DNA from 3 places in the Nonomuraea sp. NPDC005501 genome. Region 3 is predicted to be linked to each of the others. Evidence: riboswitches for the same ligand, from Rfam matches in the RefSeq annotation. Region 3 holds a riboswitch; each other region holds the start of a gene.
The links. Region 3 has a riboswitch for cyclic di-AMP ahead of ABZS51_RS41130 (hypothetical protein). Riboswitches for the same ligand answer to the same signal wherever they lie in the genome.
Positions count from the first base shown of each region.

Region 1: another riboswitch for cyclic di-AMP. It lies ahead of ABZS51_RS20895 (CHAP domain-containing protein); the one in region 3 lies ahead of ABZS51_RS41130 (hypothetical protein).
Region 2: another riboswitch for cyclic di-AMP. It lies ahead of ABZS51_RS29765 (C40 family peptidase); the one in region 3 lies ahead of ABZS51_RS41130 (hypothetical protein).

Region 1 covers NZ_JBEXDT010000041.1:27,274-32,979, reverse strand. Annotated here, with positions in the region: gene ABZS51_RS20905 (aldo/keto reductase) at 1-442, shown strand, start outside; gene ABZS51_RS20900 (Gfo/Idh/MocA family oxidoreductase) at 463-1,416, shown strand; cyclic di-AMP (ydaO/yuaA leader) riboswitch at 1,535-1,674, shown strand; gene ABZS51_RS20895 (CHAP domain-containing protein) at 1,688-2,386, shown strand; gene ABZS51_RS20890 (ABC transporter substrate-binding protein) at 2,766-4,097, shown strand; gene ABZS51_RS20885 (sugar ABC transporter permease) at 4,177-5,133, shown strand; gene ABZS51_RS20880 (carbohydrate ABC transporter permease) at 5,130-5,706, shown strand, end outside.
Region 2 covers NZ_JBEXDT010000073.1:1,559-7,264, forward strand. Annotated here, with positions in the region: gene ABZS51_RS29755 (M48 family metallopeptidase) at 1-136, opposite strand, end outside; gene ABZS51_RS29760 (hypothetical protein) at 146-976, opposite strand; gene ABZS51_RS29765 (C40 family peptidase) at 1,069-1,482, opposite strand; cyclic di-AMP (ydaO/yuaA leader) riboswitch at 1,670-1,826, opposite strand; gene ABZS51_RS29770 (NlpC/P60 family protein) at 2,277-3,251, opposite strand; gene ABZS51_RS29775 (NYN domain-containing protein) at 3,445-4,767, opposite strand; gene ABZS51_RS29780 (phosphotransferase family protein) at 4,909-5,706, shown strand, end outside.
Region 3 covers NZ_JBEXDT010000164.1:3,727-9,432, reverse strand. Annotated here, with positions in the region: gene ABZS51_RS41140 (RNA polymerase sigma-70 factor) at 10-906, opposite strand; gene ABZS51_RS41135 (FAD-dependent oxidoreductase) at 1,003-2,193, opposite strand; gene ABZS51_RS41130 (hypothetical protein) at 2,371-3,333, opposite strand; cyclic di-AMP (ydaO/yuaA leader) riboswitch at 3,338-3,473, opposite strand; gene galT (galactose-1-phosphate uridylyltransferase) at 3,541-4,620, opposite strand; gene ABZS51_RS41120 (DeoR/GlpR family DNA-binding transcription regulator) at 4,623-5,396, opposite strand; gene ABZS51_RS41115 (TrpB-like pyridoxal phosphate-dependent enzyme) at 5,673-5,706, opposite strand, start outside.

The DNA of each region.
Region 1 (5,706 bases), on a different contig from region 3:
CCGTGACGGGCGGGCCCGGGCCATCGGTGTGTCCAACTTCACGGTGGAGGCGCTCACCCGGCTCATGGACGAGACCGGGATCACGCCGTCGATCAACCAGATCGAGCTGCACCCGTGGCTCCAGCAGCACGAGCTGCGGGCCTTCCACGAGGCCAACGGCATCCTCACCGAGGCGTGGAGCCCGCTCGGCCAGGGCCGGGGCCTGCTGGAGGAGCCGGTGTTCCAGACGCTGGCCGCCAAGCACGGGCGCACCCCGGCGCAGGTCGTGCTGCGCTGGCACATCCAGCTCGGCAACGTGACGATCCCCAAGTCGGTCACGCCGTCCCGCATCCGGGAGAACATCGACGTGTTCGACTTCGTCCTGGACGACGAGGACCTGGCGGCTATCGGGGCACTCAACGCCAATCGCCGCCTTGGGCCCGATCCCGCCACATTTGGGTAAAAAAGCTATGATCCCTCGCCATGAGGGATCTCGCATGGGGCATCGCGGCGACAGGCGGCATCGCACGGACCGTGGGCGCGGTCATCGCCGCGGAGACCGGCATGCGGGTGGCGGCCGTCGGCTCGCGTGATCTGGGCCGCGCCGCCGCGCTGGCCGCGGAGCTCGGCGCCGAGTCGGCGTACGGCTCCTACGCGGAGCTGTGCGCCGACCCGGCCGTCGACGCCGTGTACGTGGCCACGCCCCACGCCCAGCACCTGGCGGTGGCCGAGGCGGCCATCGCGGCGGGCAAGGCCGTGCTGTGCGAGAAGCCGCTGGCCGCCTCGCTCGCCGACGCCCAGCGCATGGTGCGCCTGGCCCGCGAGGCCGGGGTCTTCCTGATGGAAGCGATGTGGATGCGGTTCAACCCGCTCATCCGGCGGGTGGCCGCCGACCCGCGCTTCGGCGAGATCCGCTCGGTGCAGGCCAGTTTTGGCTTCGCTTTGCCGTTCGACCCGGCCCACCGGCTGTGGGCTCCGGAGCTGGGCGGCGGGGCCCTGCTGGACCTGGGGATCTACCCGTTCGGGCTGGCCCAGCTGCTGCTCGGGGCGCCGTCGGAGGTGCGGATGACGGGTTGCCTGGCGCCGTCCGGCGTGGACGCGGAGGCGGGCGGCGTGCTCGTCTACCCCGGCGGGAGGCGGGCGCTGGTGGAGGCCTCGCTGCTCGCCTCGTTCCCCAACAGCGCCCACGTGGTGGGCACGGGGATGCGGGCCGAGATCCAGGCGCCGTTCTGGGCCCCGAACCGCGTCGTGCTCAGCGGAGCGTCGATGGCGACGGAGGTGCACGACCTCGACCCGGCCGACAACGGATACGCGGGGGAGCTGCGCGAGGTACGGGATGCCCTGGCCGAGGGACGGACCGAAAGCGAGATCATGCCACTGGACGAAAGCCTTGCCATGGCGGGGCTTCTGGAGGATGCACGATCTCAGCTCTCCTAGCTGGGCATTTATCCACTTGTAATCCTCTTGCCGGATGTATTACCTTAAATCCTGTTCGTCGGCTTACGTCCGGTTTGCCCGTTCGTTGCCGGCCAGTCGCACAGATCATCACAGGACCCCCCTGTGACCGCTGAATCCGCCTGAGCGCGGAACCGGGGACCCACTTCTCTTGGGGTGAATCGGCACTCCCCTGTGCCGTAGGGCAGCTTCCACGCCCGAACCCGTCAGCTAACCCGGTAAGCGGCATGGAAGCAAGGAGCATCCCTTCTCGATGGCCAAGCACCGTCTCATCCGTGCCCTCACGCCCGGAACGATCCGCGCCACCCTCGGCGCGACCATCATCGCCTCGGCCGCCTTCGGCGCCGTCGTGCCGGCCAACGCGGACACCCCCGAGCACGTGGGGCCGGCCTCCAACTCGTCCGTCAGCCAGACCGTCAACAAGCAGGCCGTGTCCGGCTCCCAGTACGGCCGGGTCAACGTGACCGCGCAGAAGGTCCTCGACGTGGCCCGCGCCCAGGTCGGCACCTCCGAGAACGCCTACGGCGGCGGCACCAAGTTCCAGCAGTGGTACGCGAAGTCGCAGCGCGCGCTGGAGACCGTCAAGCGTGACGGCGGCTCGCCGCAGGCCTACCTCAACGCCGCGTGGTGCTCGATGTTCGTCTCCTGGGTCGGCGAGCAGACCGGCGCCCGCCCGCAGGTCGGCTGGGACGCCTACACCGTGGCCCACGCCCGCTGGTTCGCCCAGAACCACCGCTGGGGCAGCACGGCCAAGCCCGGCGCCGTCGTCTTCTTCTCCTGGAGCGGCAGCAAGGACCTGGACGACATCAACCACGTCGGGTTCGTCGTCAAGGACAACGGCGACGGCACGATCTCCACGATCGAGGGCAACACCGGCAACGGCCGCGTCGAGCAGCGCGTCCGGCCGACCTCCCAGGTCGTCGGCTACGGCTACCCGAACTACGCCGGCTGACCCGGTCCCCCGACCACTCCCCCACCTCTCCCCAGAGGGAGCGAGCGCGCGCCTTCCCCCGGCGCGCGCTCGCTCGCGTTCCGGGAAGATCCCCCCGTACGCCTGACCGTCCCGCCCGGTCCCACAGCGGGTTGTCCGTTCGTGTGGCGTTAACGGGACGGATGGTATGGGAGCGCTCCCAGCGACCTTTTCGCGCCGTTTGGACCCCTAAATCCTCTTTCACAGCGACAAATACGGCCCGAGGTAACGGTTGCGTTTCGGGCCGTTGACGACCCCCACGCCATGAGGGCACTCTTTGTGGGAGCGCTCCCAAGACCTTCCCATCGCGGCCTCATCGCCGCGATGCACCTCCCACATTCACCACCCAGAGGGGTTCCGAATGAAGAACCACAAGCGCTTGGTCATGACCGGAGCCGCGATGACGGCCCTGCTGGCCATCGCGGCGTGCAGCAGCGGCGGTGGCGGCACCACCCCGGCGGGCTCGCAGAGCAGCGCGGCGGCCGAGCCGGTCACGATCAACGTGCACACCTTCGGCGGCGGCGAGAACTTCGGCTACGACGAGGCCGTCAAGAAGTGGAACGCCGAGCACCCGAACATCCAGATCAAGTACACGAACCTCACCGACCGGTTCGAGGACGTGTACCTGCCGCAGCTGCTCCAGCGTCTCCAGGCGGGGGCAGGCGCCGGAGACGTGGTCGGCATCGACGAGGGCGCGATGGGCCTCATGGCGGCCCGTCCGCAGTTCTTCACCGACCTCGGCCAGTACGGCCTGGACAGCCGCAAGGCGGACTTCCCGGCGGCCAAGTGGGAAGCGGGCCTCAACGCGGACGGCAAGCTGTTCGCGCTGGGCACGGACATGGGCGGCATGACCATGTGCTACCGCAAGGACCTGTTCAAGAAGGCCGGCCTGCCCACCGACCGCGAGGAGGTCGGCAAGCTCTGGCCGGACTGGAACGCGTTCCTGGAGACCGGCAAGAAGTTCGAGGCCGCCAAGACGGGCGCGAAGTTCATGGACGGCCCCAACACGATCTACAACGTGATCCTCTTCCAGGAGGCGCCGAAGAACGGCAACCTCTCCTACTTCGACAAGAGCAACAAGCTCGTCATCGAGTCCAACCCGGCCGTCAAGACCTCGTTCGACTGGGTGACCACCTTCAGCAAGGCGGGCATGACCGCCAAGCTGCAGGCGTGGAGCCCGGCGTGGGACAAGGCCATCAAGGGCGGCGGCTTCGCCACCATGGGCTGCCCGTCGTGGATGCTCGGCGTGATCGAGGGCAAGGCCGGCGAGTCCAACAAGGGCAACTGGGACGTCGCGGCCGTGCCGGGCGGCACGGGCAACTGGGGCGGCTCCTGGCTCGCGGTGCCCAAGCAGAGCAAGCACCCCAAGGAAGCCGCCGAGGTCGTGAACTACCTCACCGGCAAGGAGGGCCACATCGCGGCCTTCAAGGAGGCCGGGGCGTTCCCGAGCTCGCTGCCCGCGCAGCAGGACCCGGAGGTGGCGGGCCTGAAGAACGCCTACTTCAACGACGCGCCGACCGGCCAGATCTTCAGCGAGTCGGTGAAGAACCTCCAGCCGGTGTTCTTCGGTGAGAAGCACGCCCAGGTGAAGACCGCGGTCGAGAAGGTCATCGAGGGCATGGACCAGGGCGCGATCAAGTACGACGAGGCCTGGTCGAAGTTCGTCGAGGCGGGTGTGAAGGCGGCGGGCTGACCCCCGTCCCCCAGGACCGGGTGGCGCCCCTTCCCCTCTGCGGGCGCCACCCCTCCCCGCCCCGGCTCGAAAGGCTTCCATGACTATCCAACTCGCGCCGCCGCCTTCCCGGCGGGCGCCGGGCAGGCGGTCGGCCCCCTCCCGGCGGATGGCCCGCTTCGACCTCAAGGGCACGCCGTATGTACTGGTGTCGCCCTACTACCTGCTGTTCGCCGTCTTCGGCATCTTCCCCCTCGGCTACACGCTCTGGGTCTCGCTGCACGACTGGGAGCTGGCCGGCGACACCGAGTTCAAGGGCCTGGCCAACTACGGCGAGCTGATCACCGACGCCGCCTTCTGGAACGCCGTCGTCAACACGCTCGGCATGTTCGTGCTGGCCACCGTGCCGCAGCTCGTGCTGGCGCTGCTGCTGGCCAACGCCCTCAACAAGAGGCTGCGCGGCCGGCTGCTGCTGCGCCTCGGCGTGCTGCTGCCGCTCATCACCTCGGTGGTCGCCGTGGCCGTGATCTTCAGCCAGCTCTACAGCCGCGACTACGGGGTCTTCAACTGGATCCTGTCCTGGTTCGGCGTCGAACCGATCATCTGGCAGAACGAGAAGTGGTCCTCCTGGATCGCGATCGCCACGATGGTCGACTGGCGCTGGACGGGCTACAACGCGATCATCCTGCTCGCCGCGATGCAGACGATCCCGCGCGACCTGTACGAGGCCGCCTCCATCGACGGGGCGTCGGCCCGCACGCAGTTCTGGCGGATCACGGTGCCGATGCTGCGGCCGACGATGGTGTTCGTCGTGTTCATCTCGACGATCGGCGGGCTGACGCTTTTCACCGAGCCGGTCATGTTCGAGGGCAACCCGATGATGACGGGCGGCACCACCGGCCAGTACCAGACGGTGGCCATGTTCATCGTCAAGTCCGCCTTCCGCGACTTCGAGATGGGCTACGCCTCGGCGGCGGCCTGGCTGCTGTTCGTGCTGATCCTGCTCGGGACGATGGTCAACTACTGGTTCACCCGGCGCATCGGAGGAGGCAAGTGAACAACCGCCTCTGGGACGCGGGCCTCATGACCAAGGTGGTGCTGGGCTTCGCGCTGCTGCTGTCCGCGTTCCCGATCTACTACATGTTCATCATGGCGACGCGCACCAACGACGACGCCGTGGAGACGCCGCCGCCGCTGCTGCCCGGCGGCCACCTCGGCGAGAACGTCCAGCGGCTGCTGTCGACCGAGGACGCCAACTTCATCACCGGCCTGGTCAACTCCGCCATCGTGGCCGTCACCGTGACCGTGTCGGTGGTGCTCATCTCGACGCTGGCCGGCTTCGCGTTCGCCAAGCTCCGCTTCCCCGGCTCCAAGGTCCTGCTCGGGCTGATCCTGGTCACCATGATGGTGCCGCTCCAGCAGATGGGCGTGGTGCCGCTGTACGACATGATGGTCAAGCTCGGCTGGACCGGCCAGCTCCAGTCGGTCATCCTGCCGTTCCTCGTCAACGGGTTCGGCGTGTTCATGATGACCCAGTACACCTCCCAGGCGGTGCCCGACGAGCTGGTCGAGGCCGCCCGCGTCGACGGGGCGACCACCCTGGGCATCTACGGCCGGGTCGTCCTGCCCG
Region 2 (5,706 bases), on a different contig from region 3:
CGCACACCAGCCCGGCCTGCCGCGCCGCGGTATGCCCCGTGGCGCTGTCGCCCGGAGTCGCGTCGGTGCCGGGCGCGTCTGTGCCGGGCGCGTCCGCTCCGCGGGCCGCGTCCCCCACCTGGCCGTCGTTCGTCACATGATCCCCCTACGCCAGCTTCTCACGCACGTACGCGCGCCACCCCGCCGTCAGCCGCGCGGCCGGGAGTCCGGCGGCGGTCAGCGCGCGGGCGGCGCCCCGCGTCCTGGCATCACGGTAGAGCCTCACCAGCGTGTCCTCCCCACGCCGCTCGGCGACGTACCGGCAGGCGAGCCACGCCTCCTGGTAGACCGCCGCCAGCCGGGCCGAGCCGGGCGCGAAATCGCCGGGCTCGGGCAGCCGGCGCGGCGGCCGCGACGCCCGGACCTCCGCGGCCAGCTCGGCGGCGGCCACAGGCACGCTCAGGCCGGCGTCGCGGTAGGCGACGTAGTCGGCGAATCCCTCGTACAGCCACGGCGGCAGCCCGCCGGTGCCGGCGGCGACGTGGGTGAGCTCGTGGGTGAGCACGACGTCGCGGCCGGTGGGGGTGAGGCGGTCGAACGTGCCGGGGACCACGACGACGCGGCTTCCGTCGGCCACGGCGGCCAGCCCCTCGACGTCCGCCACGCCGGCCAGGCGCGCGGCCTCGGCGGCGGAGGCGGGCACGAGCACGAGGGGCCGCACGGACACGCTGAGAACGCCGGAGACGCGCTCCGCCGCGGTGTCGGCCCGGCGCGCGAGATCCTGGAGCAGGCTCGGATCGGCCCGGTGTCCCAGCACGAGTGATCGGGCGCCCCGTGCCGCCCGCGTCTCGCCGGGCCACGGCTCGCCCCCTGTCCCGCCGAGCCCGACGGCACGATCCGCCTGAGCAGGCTCACGGGCCGGCGAGGACGCGGCGGCCAGCGCGAGCAGGGGCGCCACCCCCGCCAGCACGGCTCGACGACTCACCCGGGCGGACACGCTGTCCGATCGTACCCGGCCACCCGCCCGCTGTTCGTTCCCGAACGCGCGAAGACCCCGTCCCCAACCCGGGACGGGGTCTTCGTGCGTGCTCACAGGCCGGGACGTACCGCCCCCACGAACGACGACTTGCGCCATCCGCTGATCTTCTCGACGCGTACCGTCAGACCTGTCCGCGGCGAATGGACCATCTTGCCGTGGCCGACGTACATGCCCACGTGACCGAGCCCCCGGAAGAACATCAGGTCACCCGGCTGGAGGTTCTTCCAGGAGACCTTCTTCTTGATGCGTGCGTACTGGCTGTTCGTCACGCGGGGAATGCTCACGCCGGCCTTCTTCCAGGCGTACTGGACCAGTCCGGAGCAGTCGAACGCGCCAGGGCCGGTGCCGCCGTAACGGTACGGGTCACCGATCTGCGCCTTGGCGACGGCGACGGCCGCATGGGCCTTCGCCTGCTGCCGGACGGCCTTGGAGGCCTTCGCCGTCTTGCCGGCCGCCGTCTTCACGGACGCGGCGGCTGTGCCCGCCGAAACCGTGGAAAGACTGGCCGTGGTGCTCGTCGTCCCTGCCGCCTGGGCCGCCGGAGCATGGAGGACCAGACCTCCGGCCGTCACGGTCATGGTGAGAGCGACGCCGCTCAGGGCGATTCGGGACAGACGGGGGTTGTGCGAGTGGGTAGACAGGATTTCTCCTTGGATCTTCCACGAACGCCTACCGGGTTAGCTGACGGATTCGGGCCTGGAAGTCGCCCTACGGCGCGTTACGCGCCGATTCACCCCTGATCCCGCTCGGGATCGCTGGGTCCCCGGCTCCGTGCCTCCTGGCTGCACGGACTCGGCAGGCCACCACCGCAACAAGTACGGATATTTACGGCGGCGACCGATGGATTGCTATCTCGTCCACATCGGTGGGACCGATGTTGGTTCGCGGCGCCATGGCTTGTTCGCCGCGACGCCAGAAGTTACGCCGAGATGTCATGAAACGGCAAAGCGTGGGTCAAGCTGTAAAGATCGCCATAAGGTGTCAGTAAAGGGACGACTCCCAGCTAGCCACCATGATTCGTTACGCAAATGTGACTCTGCTCACACTTGACGAATCAGGCGCCTGTCAGGACTCTTTCGTCACATTTGTCAGGTTTGTCCCCGGCAGGACGGCAGGCCACGTGACCATGACCGGTCACGGACCGCTTCAGTTCTTCACTTGCGTTCCCGTCACGAGACGCGCGCACGGCCGCTACACTGCCTCGCCACAGCGAGGCAGTGTCTTCGGTTCAGAGTGAGAGGATGCGCCGCGTGGCGCGCTACGGGCGGATGGCGCCGACGAGGGCGCCGCCGTACGAGGAGAGGGTGGCGACCTTGACGACGTCGCCCGTCTGCGGCGCGTGAACGATCTGGCCGTTGCCCGCGTAGATGCTCACGTGGCCGAGTCCCGAGCTGAAGATGAGGTCCCCGGGCTGCAGCGCGTTCAGCGCCACCCTGCGCGAGGCGCCCCACGCCCACTGCTGCCAGGTGGTGCGCGGCAGCGAGACGCCGGCCGCGCGCCACGACGCCTGCGTCAGCCCCGAGCAGTCCCAGCCGCCGGGGCCCGTGCCGCCGAACACGTACGGCTTGCCCACCTGCGAGTACGCGAACCGGAGCACGGCCGCCGCGTTGCCCGAGGCCGCGCCGGTGTACTTGATGCCGGTGCTGTTCGGGTCGCCCACCCGGTAGGCGCCGAGCCGGTCGAGCAGCTTCTTCTGCTGGGCGATGAGCTTGAGGACCTCGGCGCGCTCCTTGCGGACCGCGTCGCGCTCCTTGTCGGCGGCGGCCAGGGCCTCCTCGGCCTTGTCACGCTCGGCCTTGAGGCCGCGGTTCTCCCGGTCGAAGGCGGTGAGCTTGTCAGCGCGCTCCCGGGTCACCTGGTCGGCCAGGGCGAGGCCGCCCAGGGTGTTCATGGGATCGTCGGAGCCGATCACGCCGGGCATGGAGGTGACGTCGCGGCCCAGCTTGTAGCTGTTGACGGCCATCGAGATCACCTGCTCGCGCAGGTCGGCCACGGTCGCGAGCTTGCGCTTGTAGCTGTCGTTGAGCTCGGTGTAGGCGGACTGGGCCTTCTTGTGGTTCTCGGTCGCCGTGTTGTAGCGGTCGACGACCTTGTCGGCCTTGTCGTTGAGCTTGGCGAGCTTCGCCTTGGCCTGCTTGATCGTGGGCTTCGGCGCGGCCTGGGCTCCACCTGTCGGCGAAAGCAGCAACCCGATCGCGAGACACGCGACCATCGGCACCCGGCCCAAACTCACAGCGTCGCCTCCAAGGGATCATACCTGGGGCGAAATAGTACAGAAGTTAAGGTGTTGATCTCACCTAAACGCCAGATTCCTTATACCGTCGCTTTGCCGTCCAGCCGCTACGTCCGGATCGCGCCCTGCTCAAGTCCGGCCCGCGGTCTACGCGCAGCCCAGCCCTCGGTCTACGCGCAGCCCAGCTCGCGGTTTACGCGCGGCCCAGCCTGCGGAGCAGCAGTGCCGACGGTACGGGGCGGGCGCCCATCCTGCGGACGGATTCGGCCACCTCGCGGTCGGAGGACACCACGGCGATGGCCCGGCCGGGCGGCTCGGCGCGGACGAGCTGGCGGATGAGGTCGTCGGCGATCTCCCCCGGCGCGCTGAACAGCACGCGCACCCCGCGCGGCGCCACCACCTGGACCGGCGCGTTCAGCTCGGCCCCGTCGAAGACCACGGTCACCTCGACGCGGGTCTGCGCGACGAGCCCGCCGAGCCCGGTCATGAGCCGGTTGCGCTGGTCGGCCAGCGTGAGGGTGCCGTAGCCGGCCTTGGTCACGTTGTAGCCGTCGATGATCAGGTGGACCTGGGGCAGCGCGAGGAGCTGGTCGAGGAGCTGCGGGTCGTCGTCGGCCAGCGCGCGGGCCGGCACTCCGCGCACGCTGGGACGCTCGCCGGTGACGGCCGCCACCGAGTCGGCGGGCCTGCTGATCATGGTGGGCAGGGCCAGCTCCCTGCGCAGCCCGGCGGAGGCGTCCTGGAGGGCGTCGAGCAGCACCCGGATGCGGGCGTCCTCGATGCTGCGGCCCTCGCGGGCGGCCCGGCGCGAGGCTTCGAGCTGTTTCTCGGCGTCGGCCAGCCGCTCGCGCAACCGCCGCAGCTCGGCCTCGCCCGCGCTGCCCGCCGCCGAGGCCGTCGACCGCGCCTCCTCGGCGAGCTGCTCCATCTCCTCGGCGCGCCGCTGCGCCTCCCTGGACTTCTCCCGGGCCTCATGGAGGCGGCGGCGCAGGTCGGAGTTCTCCGTGCGGGCGGCCTTGAGCTGCTCGCGCAGCCGGTCGGTCTCCTCCTTGGCGGCGCTCTTCTGGGCGGCGAGCTGCTCGCGCAGCCGGGACACGACCTCCTCGCGCTCGGACCCCTCGGCGGCCACGGCGGACCGTTCGAGGTCGGCGCGGGCGGCCTCGACCATGTCGGCCCAGCCGGGCGGGCGGGTGAGGTAGGCGGCGGCCGCCACGAGCACGGGGTCGGCGGCGGGCGGCACGTGGCCGTCCACCAGCGAGGCGGCCAGCTCCGGCCAGCCCGCCGCGACCGACTCGGCGACCAGCTCGCGGAACTCCTTGTCGTTCTCCAGCTGCGCGGCGATCGGGGCGCTGCCCAGGCGGGCGCGCTTGCGCGGGTCGAACTTGGCGATGCCCCGCAACGGGGCCGGCACGGACGCAGCGGGCATCGAGCCGAGGACCTGGGCTGCCAGGTCGACGACGTTCAGCCGCACCGGCTCGGGAAGCGGGCGAGACAGGCCTTCACCCGCTGAGCTCATCCCACTGTCCCTTCGTGACATGCCCTTTCAGACAAGGGTACGGCTGCCCCGTACCTGACCGTAACGCTCGCCCCACGTGGACAAGCGCTTGCTAGGGGTATACCACTGGGGCGGGACCGGAACTCACCCGAGGAGGCCGCCGTGACGGAGGAGATGCGGACGTCCACCCGTGACCTGGGCCGGCTCCGCGACCGGATGGCGTCCTGGCTGGCCGGCCGCACCGGCGGCCCGGTGGACGTGTCGGAGCTCTCGCGGCCCGCGGCCAACGGCATGTCCAGCGAGACGGTCTTCTTCACCGCCTCCTGGCCGGGCCGGCGGCACGCACGGTGCGTGGCCCGGCTGGCGCCGGCGGCCGAGGCGGTACCCGTCTTCCCCCGTTATGACCTGGGGGCCCAGTTCGAGGTGATGCGGCTGGCCCGGGACCGGGCCGGGATCCCGGCGCCGAGGGCGCTGTGGTTCGAGCCGGACCCGGCGCCGCTGGGCACGCCGTTCTTCGTCATGGAGCGGGAGGACGGGGACGTGCCGCCGGACGTCATGCCGTACACGTTCGAGGGCTGGCTGCTCGACGCGCCACCAGGACGGCGGCGCGTCCTGCAGGACGCGACGGTACGGCTCCTCGCCGCGCTGCACGACGCGCCGTTCACCCGCGAGGACCTCTCGGTCCTGTCCCCCACCGGCGTACGGCCCTCACGCGCGGACGAGCGGCCCTCGTACGGCGACGAGCGGGCCCTGGGCGGCGGAGAGCGGCCCTCGTACGGCGGGGAGGGCTTCGCCGGCGACGAGGGGGGAGGCGGCGTGCGGGGCGGCGGGCTGCGGGCGCACGTGGACGCGCAGCGCGCCTACTACGCGTGGGCGCACGGTGACCACCCGATCCCGCTGCTGGAGCGCGCCTTCGGCTGGCTGGAGGCGCACTGGCCCGACGACCCGGGCCCCGACGTC
Region 3 (5,706 bases):
GTACCGGTATCAGGTCAGGGTGAGCGGTGTGGCGGCGGCGATGTGGGTGAGCTTGTCAGGGTTGCGGATGAAGTAGATGCCGGTGACGAGGCCGTCCTCGACCTTGAGCGCCATGACGCTGTCGATCTCGCCGTCGAGGCGCAGGAGGAGCGCCGGATCGCCGTTGACGGTGATGGGCTCGCCGGTGAGCGTGCCTTCCTTGTCGCCGAGACTGGCGAGGAGGAGGCGGACCACCTTCGCGAGGCCGGTGACGGGTCGCAGCGCGGCGCTCCTGACGCCACCGCCGTCGCTGATCAGGACGACGTCAGGGGCGAGCACGTCGAGCACGCCCTGCAGGTCGCCGGTCTCCACGGCGTGCTGGAACGACGCGAGGGCGGCCTGCGCCTGGCGCGGGGAGACCACGTGGCGAGGGCGGCGGGCGTCGACGTGCTTGCGGGAGCGGTGGGCGATCTGGCGGACCGCGGCGGGGGTCTTGCCGACCGCCTCCGCGATCTCGTCGTAGTCGACGTCGAAGACCTCGCGCAGGACGAACACGGCCCGCTCGGTGGGCGAGAGGGTCTCCAGGACGAGCATCACGGCCATGGACAGGCTCTCGGCGAGCTCGGCGTTCTCCGCGACGTCCGGCGACGTGAGCAGCGGCTCGGGCAGCCAGGGGCCGACGTAGGCCTCCTTGCGGCGCCGCAGGGCCCGCAGCCGGTCGAGCGCCCGCCGGGTCGTGACGCGCACGAGGAACGCGCGCGGGTCGCGGACCTGCGCCAGGTCGATCTCGGCCCAGCGCAGCCAGGCCTCCTGCAGGACGTCCTCGGCGTCGGCCGCCGAGCCGAGGATCTCGTAGGCGACGGTGAAGAGCAGGTTGCGGTGGGCGACGAAGGCCTCCGTCGCCGGGTCCGCGGCGTGGTCGTGCATCCTGGAATCCTTCCATGGCGGCCCGTCCCGGGAGGCAGGGCATGGGGAGCGGGCATGGGGGGAGCGGGATGCGCCTGGGCCGCCCGCTTCAGGGGGCTACGACACGTACGCGGGCGCGGCCTGGACGCGCTGCTGCCGGGCGTTGTCCTTGGCCTTCAGGACGCGTGCGCCGGGCTTGCGGGCCTCGTCGGCGAGCTGCTTGACGGTGTGGGCGACGACGAACTCCTTGAGGCGCGCGCCCGGTCCGCCGCCGACGTAGAACCGGATGGCGGTGTCGTCCTTGCGCGCGAACTGGAAGATGCCGGCGCCGCGGCCGAGGCTGACGCACAGCCCGGCGAAGGCGACGCTGATGGCTTCGGGCGCTCCGCCCTCGATCCGGCGAAGCACGGCGTCGGCGGCGTGCGGGCCCAGCTGGACGGCGGACTGGCAGCCCATCCGGTAAGCGAGGCCCGAGGGCGAGGCCGCATCCCCGGCGGCGACGATGCGGTCGTCGTCGATGCTGGTCAGGGTCTCGTCGGTGAGGAGGCGGCCCGTCTCGTCGGTGCTGAGGCCGCTGCGGGCGGCCAGGTCGGGAACGCCGAAGCCGGCGGCCCAGATGGTCAGGTGGCCGCGCACCTCGCGGCCGTCGGCGAGGCGGACGGCGCCGGCCGTCACGGACGCCGCCTTGGTGCCGGGGCCTTCGAGGACGGTCACGCCCAGGGCCGCCAGCCGCTTGGCGACGAAGCGGCGGCCGTTCGGGTGGAGGTAGAGGCCGAGCTGTCCTCCGCAGACGAGGCTGACGGTGCGGCCCGCCTCGGCGAGCTCGGCCGCGATCTCGATACCGGTGGCGCCGCCGCCCACGACCGTCAGCGCCGCGGTGGCGGGCGCGGCGGCCACGGCCTGGCGCAGCCGCTCGGCCTCCTCCAGGGTGGCGATCTGGTAGGCGAACCTGTCCGCGCCGGGCACCTCAGGCACGCCGCTGCGGCTGCCCACCGCGTAGATCAGGTGGTCGTACCCGACCGTGCCGCCGCCGGCCAGCGAGACGGTGCGCGCCTCCCGGTCGATCGCGGTCGCGGTGTCGACCACGAGCTTGACGCGTTCGCTCAGGACGTCCTCGTAGTCGACGACCGCGTCGTCGGACCCCGCCACCAGCTGGTGCAGGCGCACGCGCTCGACGAAGGCCGGGCGCGGGTTGACGAGGGTCACGGCCACGTCGTCGCGGCGGGTCAGGCGGTTGGCCGCGAGGACTCCGGCGTATCCGCCGCCGATCACGATGACTTCCGTCCGGCCGCCGGTGTGCTCGGTCATGGTCTCTGCTCCGTTCGCTCGGGTTTCGCGCACAAGGCGTCGGACGGAGGGAACCTGTGACAGGGTGTGGCGCGGATCACATCCGATAGTGGGTCGCGGAGCTGATCGAGCTCGCTGTGCGGGTGGCGGCGGGCGCCGGTGGTGAGCCGACCGGCGGTCCCGCGGCCCGACCCTCGTTCAGTTCATCGAGATGTGGACGTGGTCGAAGTGGTTCTCGGTGATGCTGCCGCGGTCCGACATGGCGCTCCATCCGGAGCCCTGGTTGATGCGCTGCCGCCAGATCACGTACTTCACCCCCAGCTTCGCCTTGTTCGCCAACGCCCAGGCCGCGAGGCGGTCGCCGAGGGCCTGGTTGGCGGCGCTGGGCATGGTGCCGCCCGAACTCATCATGAAGTCGCACGCCCGGCCCAGCGGGTGCTCGCCGCTCGACCCCGAGCGGAAGCAGCCGACCGTGAACGGCAGCGAGAAGTTCTTCTGGACCAGCGCGCGCATCGCCTGGGTGCGCGGGGTGATGTTGTCGGTGCCCGACGGCAGCTCGGGCGCCCAGGTGCCGTCGGAGCGGCGGCCGGTGCTGACCGGCACGAGATCCTTGAGCTTCTTCTCGATGTCGTCGATGACGTCCTGGGCCTCGTCGCGCCGCTTGGCGACGTCCGCCGTCTCGGCGCTGATCCTGGTGGCCAGGGCGGCGGCCTCGTCGGCCGCCCGCTTCTTCTCGTCGCGGGCCTTGGCGACGCCCGCCACGACCGTCTGCTGGTCGCGGGTCATCTGCTCCAGGACGGCCGCGCCGGCGGCGCTGTTGGGAAGCATGAAGCCGAGGACGGCCGGGTCGCCGTTCTGGTAGCGCAGCTGCGCGATCTCGGTGACCCGGCGCTCGGCCGTGGCGACCGCCTGCTCGGCGGCGGCGAGCCGCTTGCCGGCTGTGCCGGCAGCCTGCTGGGCCTTGGCCAGCTCGACCCGCTTGAGGTTGTAGCTCTCGATGAGCTTGTCGACCTTGCCGTTCAGTTTCTTCAGCTCGGCGCGCAGCTCGGATTCGCTGGGTTTGGGGGCGGCGGTCGCGGTGGCCGCGCCGAAGCCGGCGGTGGCGATCACGACGCCGATGACGAAGTTGATGGCAAGGCGCGTGGGGGACGCGGACGCCACGGAGTATTCCTCTCCCTCTGCCGGCCGGGTTAGCTGACGGGTTCGGGATGGGAGGTCCCTACCACCGAAGTGGATTCACCCCAGATGCGGTGGGTCCCCGGCTCCCGAGCGACGCGCCCGGGATTAGGCGTGTACCAGCTGTTACGGCCGGTACCGAAGGGATACTAGTAGTAAAGCGGAGGCCATGCGACTCCAATCAGAGATCAATCAGTGATCAACCTGTGATCGGAGCAGCCGGGCCGCCTCCTCGGGGAGCACGTCGTTGACGAACGCGCCCATCGCCGACTCCGACCCCGCCAAATACTTCAGCTTCCCGGGCGCCCGCCTGATGCTGAACAGCTCCAGGTGCAGGTACCCCAGCTCCCGGTCCTGCCGTACCGGGGCCTGGTGCCAGGCCGAGACGTACGGCATGGCGACGCCGAACATCCCGTCCAGGGCCCGCAGCACCGAGGTGTAGAGCGGCGCGAACGCGGCGCGCTCCTCCTCCGACAGCGCGGCGAGGTCGGGGACCTGCCGGTGCGGATAGACGTGCACCTCGAACGGCCACCGGGCCGCGGCCGGGACGAAGGCCGTCCACAGCTCGTTGGCGGCCACGACCCGGGTCCCGGCGGCGCGCTCGCCCGCCAGCACGTCCGCGAACAGGTTGCCCCCCTGCCGGGCCGCGTGCCGCGCGGCCGCGCCGAGCTGGAGCTTCGTGCGCGGCGTGACGTACGGGTAGGCGTAGATCTGCCCGTGCGGGTGGGTCAGCGTGATGCCGATCTCCTCGCCCCGGTTCTCGAAGCAGAAGACCTGCTCGACGCCGTCGATCGCGGACAGCTCGGCCGTACGGTCGGCCCAGGCCTCCATCACCAGCTCGACCTGCGCGTCGGACAGGCGGGAGAACGAGGAGGAGTGCTCCGAGGTGAAGCACACCACCTCGCACCGTCCCACCCCCGGACGAACCTCACTCAGACCCCCCACATCCTGATAAGTCCCGAGATTCATGGAGAAGGAGGGGAAACGGTTCTCGAAGACCACCACGTCATAGTCGCGCGCCGGGATCTCCGAGGCCCGCGTGTCCGTCGACGGGCACAGCGGGCACTCGTCCGCCGGAGGCATGAAGGTGCGCGTCTGCCGGTGCCCCGCGACCGCGATCCACTCCTCGGTCAGCGGGTCGTAACGCAGCTCGGAGGCCACCGGTCGCGGATCGAGCGGCCGGCGGTCGATCGCGCCGCGGTCGGCGTCGTCGCTCCGGTCGAAGTAGATCAGCTCCCGGCCGTCGGCCAGATGGGTGATGGTGCGCTTCACGGCTACCCCTCAGCGATGATCAGTTGTCCGGCCCGTTCGGCCAGCTCGGTGCGTGCGTCCTCGGGCAGCCCCGCGTCGGTGATGACGACGTCGGCCTCGGCCAGCTCGGCGATCGTGCTGATGCCGATCGTGTTCCACTTCGTGTGGTCCGCCGAAACCACCAGCCGGTGCGCCGCGGCCACCAGCTCCCTGTCGGTCTCCGCCTCCAGCAGGTTCGGCGTGGTGAACCCGGCCCGCACGCTCATGCCGTGCACCCCGAGGAACAGCGTGTCCACGTGCAGCCGGCGGATCGCGGCCACCGCCACCGGGCCCACCAGCGCGTCGGAAGGAGTGCGGACGCCCCCGGTCAGCACGACCGTGCGGTCGGGGCGCGGGTTGCGGTGGAAGACGTCGGCGACGGGCACGGAGTTCGTGATGACCGTCAGCTCGGGCACGCCCGTCAGATGGTGGGCCAGCGACCACGTCGTGGTGCCGGCCGACAGCGCGACCGCGGTGCCCGGCCGTACGAGCTCGGCGGCGGCACGCGCGATGGCCTCCTTCTCGTGCTGCTGCCGGGCCGACTTGGCGGTGAAGCCAGGCTCCTCCGTGGACCCCTGGTCCAGCGCCGTCGCGCCGCCGTGGACCTTGGCCAGCAGGCCGCGCTCGGCGAGGACCTCCAGGTCGCGGCGGATCGTCATGTCGGAGACGCCGAGCTCGCGCACGAGGTCCGCCACCCGGACGCCGCCGCTGCTGCGCACGCGCTCGAGGATGGTCTGTTGTCGCTGCTGTGCCAGCAAGCCCGCGCTCCTTCCAACAGATTCCACCAAATTATGACATGCCAGTGTTGGGGAATGTTGACCGGTCTCACCCTTGTGCCGGAAGCGCCGGCGGGAGACGTTGGAGACGCACGTCACACCAGGGCTCGTCGCTTTCACAGGGAGGCCGGTATGGCCAGGCGCAGTCGCCAGGGCAAGGCCCGCAGGAAGAAGAAGGCCAACCACGGCAAGCGTCCCACGGCGCGCTGACGCCCGCCCGGCCGGCGGGACCGCGGCGACCGGGACGGCGCGGTCGGCTCAGCCGGGCAGGTGGGCGAGGGCCTCGTCGATG